DNA from 2 places in the Aliirhizobium sp. YIM B11859 genome. Region 2 is predicted to be linked to the other one. Evidence: riboswitches for the same ligand, from Rfam matches in the RefSeq annotation. Region 2 holds a riboswitch; the other holds the start of a gene.
What was found. A riboswitch is a leader RNA that binds a small molecule or an ion and turns the genes downstream of it on or off. The one in region 2 is predicted to bind S-adenosylmethionine.
Positions count from the first base shown of each region.

Region 1 (2,388 bases), on a different contig from region 2:
ACAGGGCAATACCGCCGCCGGAGACATTCGGTTTTGCCGATGCAACCAGAGTTTCGGCCTCATGCAGCTGCAGCAATTCCGGCTCGCCGAGAAGCGCATTGCCGATGCGGAAGCGGATCTGCGACAGACGCGAGCCCTGGCGCACGACGATCGGGAACGTGCGCGGCGAGATTTCGAGATAGAGCGGACCGGAATAACCGGCCGGGATCTTGTCGAACTCCTGAGCGTAATCGGTAATGACGCGGGTGAAGATATCGAGGCGCCCGGTCGAGGACTTCGGATTGGCCGAGGCCGACATTCCGGCCGGCAGATCGAGGCGCTCCATCAGCGGCACGATATAAACGCAGCCGGTTTCCAGCACCGCTCCTTCGGAGAGATCGACGACATGCAGCTTCAGTCGGTCGAGCTTGTCGGATACGAGGCTTTGCGGGCCAGGCATGAAGGATGCCCGCACCCGGAACGCCTTGGTACCGAGGCGCAGGTCGAGGCTCGCCGGCTGGATCTGGTCGCGATCGAGTTCGCGCTCGGAGATCAACCGCCCCGTTTCGAAAAGCGCCGCGATAGCGCGGTCCGCCAGAATTCCCGTTTCCCGAGCCATCATGTCTCTCTGTTATTTTGCCGGCGACAAAACCAAATGCGGACCATTGACGCAAGCAGGTGCGAGGCGTAAGCCAGATTTATCCCGTGGTCATTTGCCGGTCGGCTTGCAGCCACGTTAAACAAGTGGCTAAAAAGACCGGGTTGCTAAAACCGGTCTGCTTTCGCGGCCGGTTTTTTTGTTTTGGACTGAGGATTGGCATGACAAACAAATGGCGCCCGGCAACCACGCTCGTTCACGGCGGTACACTGCGCTCGCAATATGGCGAGATGTCGGAAGCGATCTACCTGACACAGGGCTTTGCCTACGATAGTTCAGAAGCTGCCGAGGCACGCTTCAAGGGCGAGACGGAGGGCTATATCTACGCCCGTTACGGCAGCCCGACCAATGACATGTTCGAAAAGCGCATGTGCGCGCTGGAAGGCGCCGAAGAAGCACGCGCCACCGCATCCGGCATGGCTGCGGTCACCGCCGCATTGCTCTGCCAGCTGAAGGCCGGCGATCATATCGTCGCGGCCCGCGCCCTGTTCGGTTCCTGCCGCTGGGTGGTCGAGACGCTCGCTCCCCGCTACGGCATCGAATGCACGCTGATCGACGGGCGTGATCTCGCCAATTGGGAAAAGGCGATCCAGAAAAATACCAAGGTGTTCTTCCTCGAAAGCCCGACCAACCCGACGCTCGAAATCGTCGATATTGCCGGCGTTGCAAAACTTGCCAACCAGATCGGCGCCAAGGTTGTCGTCGACAACGTGTTCGCCACCCCGCTCTTCCAGAAGCCTTTGGAACTCGGTGCGCATATCGTCGTCTATTCGGCCACCAAACATATCGACGGTCAGGGCCGCAGCCTTGCCGGCGTGATCCTTTCCGACAAGGAATGGGTGACCGAGCATCTGCAGGATTATTACCGCCATACCGGTCCGGCCATGTCGCCGTTTACCGCCTGGACGCTGATCAAGGGACTTGAGACCTTGCCGATCCGCGTCAAGGCGCAGACGGAGAATGCCTCGAAAATCGCCGATTTCCTCGCCGAACATAATCACGTGGCGAAGGTGATCTATCCCGGCCGCAAGGACCACCCGCAGGCCGATATCATCGCCAAGCAGATGACGGGCGGCTCGACACTCGTATGCTTCGAGCTGAAGGGTGGCAAGGAAGCGGCCTTCAAGCTGCAGAATGCGCTGGAAGTGGTCACCATTTCCAACAATCTCGGCGACACGCGCAGCCTGATCACCCACCCGGCGACAACGACGCACAAGAACCTGACGGACGAGGCCCGTGCGGAACTCGGCATCTCGCCCGGCACCGTGCGGTTCTCCGCCGGCATCGAGGATGCCCAGGATCTGCTGGAAGACTTCGCCAAGGCAATGGCTGCGATCTGACGGCCTATCGGCCTCGATATGGTGAAACCCACATCAGGGATTCACCATATCAGTTATCCCTAATTTCAAGAATAGGTCGCGGTTTCTTGCGTAACCCGCGAGTTTTCTTGACCTTTGGCGCGCCCTATACGATATGCGGGGACGTAAAGTTGAGGTGTTGTCCATGTATCGCGCCCGGACAAGAGACATAGAAGTGGCCGTAGAGCCCTACTATCTTGAAGAGCAATCCAGCCCAGAAGAAAGCCGTTATGTCTGGGGCTATCGTATCGTGATCGAGAACCACTCGATCCATACGGTGAAGCTCGTGCATCGCTATTGGCACATCACCGACCAGAACGGACTGGTGGATGAGGTCGATGGACTAGGCGTCGTCGGAGAACAGCCACGACTGCAACCCGGTGATACCTACGA
Region 1 covers NZ_JBXHAY010000002.1:716,853-719,240, forward strand. Annotated here, with positions in the region: gene AC2GXZ_RS09675 (2'-deoxycytidine 5'-triphosphate deaminase) at 1-601, opposite strand, end outside; SAM riboswitch at 675-752, shown strand; gene AC2GXZ_RS09680 (O-succinylhomoserine sulfhydrylase) at 799-1,977, shown strand; gene apaG (Co2+/Mg2+ efflux protein ApaG) at 2,141-2,388, shown strand, end outside.
Region 1: linked by a shared signal. The riboswitch ahead of AC2GXZ_RS09680 (O-succinylhomoserine sulfhydrylase) and the one ahead of metA (homoserine O-acetyltransferase MetA) in region 2 are both predicted to bind S-adenosylmethionine.

Region 2 (2,388 bases):
GCAATTGCCCGGATAACCGGCGCGGCCATCGGGATCGGTGATACTGAGCACAACCCTGTCTGAGCCGTGCTCGACGATCGTCCAGTTGCGCCGGCCCATTCCGTCGGAGCCGCCATGCAGATGGGTGACGCCACGCTCGTTGAGTTCGAGCTGATAATGCTGTCCGTCGATCTGGAATTTCCCGGCCCCGATCCGGTTGGCGCATCGCCCGGGCGTCGCGCCGAAATAAGGCGAATAGGCGGGATAGCAATCGAACTCGTCGAAACCGAGCACCAGGGGCGCCTCATGGCCATCGAGCCGCAGATCCTGGATCACGGCGCCCCAGCTGATCACATGGGCGGTAAGCCCGCCGCCTGTGATCCGGACGCGATGGACCGGCTCACCATCACGAGTCGTGCCGAAAACTTCGAACGCCTGCCCTGCCATGAATTTTCTCCGCCAATTACCCGCGGCAAACTGCGCGATTTGGCGGGAGGCCGCAATGGCAAACGGGGTCGCGCGGCGTCTTTTCCGCCACCCTTCCCCGCAGCCTTAAAGTCTATTCCGTGCCGATCTTCTGCGGATCGTAGGGCGTCGTCTGGTAAAGCTCGTTGATCCAGTTGCCGAACAGCAGATGCGCATGGCTGCGCCAGCGGTTCTGCGGCGTCAGCGTATCGTCGTTATGCGGAAAATAGTCGTGCGGCATCTTGATCGGGATACCGGCATTCACGTCGCGAAAATACTCGTCCGCCAGCGAGGTGGAATCATATTCGACGTGATTGAACATGTAGAGCCGGTTGCCGGCCTTCTCATGCACCAGGCACAGGCCCATCTCGTCGGACTCCATCAGAATTTCGAGATCGCCCTTCTTTTCGACATCCTCCCGGCGAACCTCGGTCCAGCGCGATACCGGCACCTGGAAATCGTCGGAAAAACCGTTGAGATAGACCGAAGCCGGCGCCAGATTGCGATGGCGATAGACGCCGAAAGCCTTTTCGTCGAGTGCATGTTTCTGCACGCCATGGAAATGGTAGATCGCGGCCATCGCACCCCAGCAGACATTCATCGTCGAATGGACGTTGGTCGTCGTCCAGTCGAAGATCTGGCGCATCTCGTCCCAATAGCTGACGTCTTCATAGGCCATCTGCTCGACAGGAGCGCCGGTGATGATGAAACCGTCGAACTTGCGATCCTTCACCTCTTCCCAGGTGTGGTAGAAGGACAGGAGATGTTCTTCGGACGTGTTTTTCGCCTTGTGGGTACCGAGCCTGACGAGTGAAAACTCCACCTGCAGCGGCGAGGCGCCGACAAGCCGCGCCATCTGCACTTCGGTCTTGATCTTGTTCGGCATCAGGTTCAAGAGCCCGATCTGCAGCGGACGGATGTCCTGCCTGAGCGCCGCCGTATCCGTCATGACGCGCACGCCTTCGGATACGAGAGTGGCAAACGCGGGAAGCGTATCGGGAATCTTGATCGGCATTGTCGAACCCACAAACAAAAAGCCGGCAACGAAAAATCGCAACCGGCCCGTGGGAAACATGTTCTCGCGGCCCTTTAGCGACTTTTTTAACGTGGCTGCAAGCCGGCCGGCCAAATCACCACGAATTTCGACTTCTCAGATAATCCTTGCCAGGGCCGGCGTCAATGGCAGCAAATTCAACCTGCGGGAGAGGCCTGCTTTGCTACCCGCGCAAGGCCATCGGGATTTGAACGACACTTGAGTTTTATTGACTCGGCGAACAGCGCCCTGCGGGTTAAGGCTGCGCCTGCAAACTCAAGGAGATCTGCATGAAGGGCTACTGGCTTATTCTCGGCACGGACGTCATCGATCAGGAAGCACAGCAGCAATATGGCAAGCTGTGGGCTCCAATCGCAGTAAAATACGGTGCGCGCGTCCTCAAAGGGCCGGAGGCGCCGTCATTCGCGGAAACCCGGCAGGATACCTCCCGCATTCTGATGGTCGAATTCCCGACCTATGCGGATGCGAAGGCGTGCTACGATGATCCTGATTATGCCGAGGCCCGCTCCTTCGCCCTGAAGGCCGCACGGCGGGATCTGGCGATCATCGAAGCCGAATTCGGCGCATAAATCTCGATTCGATGCCAAGGCGCCGGGTCAGCCGGCAGTTCGATGAACAGCCCTTGGCATCGATAGTCACCGCTGCGTCATCGGTTGCTTCCGCGCATCCCGACAGGTGGCGTATAGAGCCTGTCGGGACGACTGTCCGGCAGTGCCTGGCAACCCGCCTGGACGATGAGGGCAAGCAGTAGGATGAGCTTGGTTCGCATGCCGGTCCCCCTTTAAGATCGTGCCGAACTTGTCCTGTCGGAAAATGACATAGGCCGGGCCGCGGAAAATGGGACGATCGCCGCCATCACGTCTTCGTCAGCAAGAATACATGCGGGCGGC
Region 2 covers NZ_JBXHAY010000007.1:219,582-221,969, forward strand. Annotated here, with positions in the region: gene AC2GXZ_RS24505 (aldose epimerase family protein) at 1-426, opposite strand, end outside; gene metA (homoserine O-acetyltransferase MetA) at 539-1,459, opposite strand; SAM riboswitch at 1,514-1,591, opposite strand; gene AC2GXZ_RS24515 (DUF1330 domain-containing protein) at 1,768-2,067, shown strand; gene AC2GXZ_RS24520 (hypothetical protein) at 2,145-2,267, opposite strand.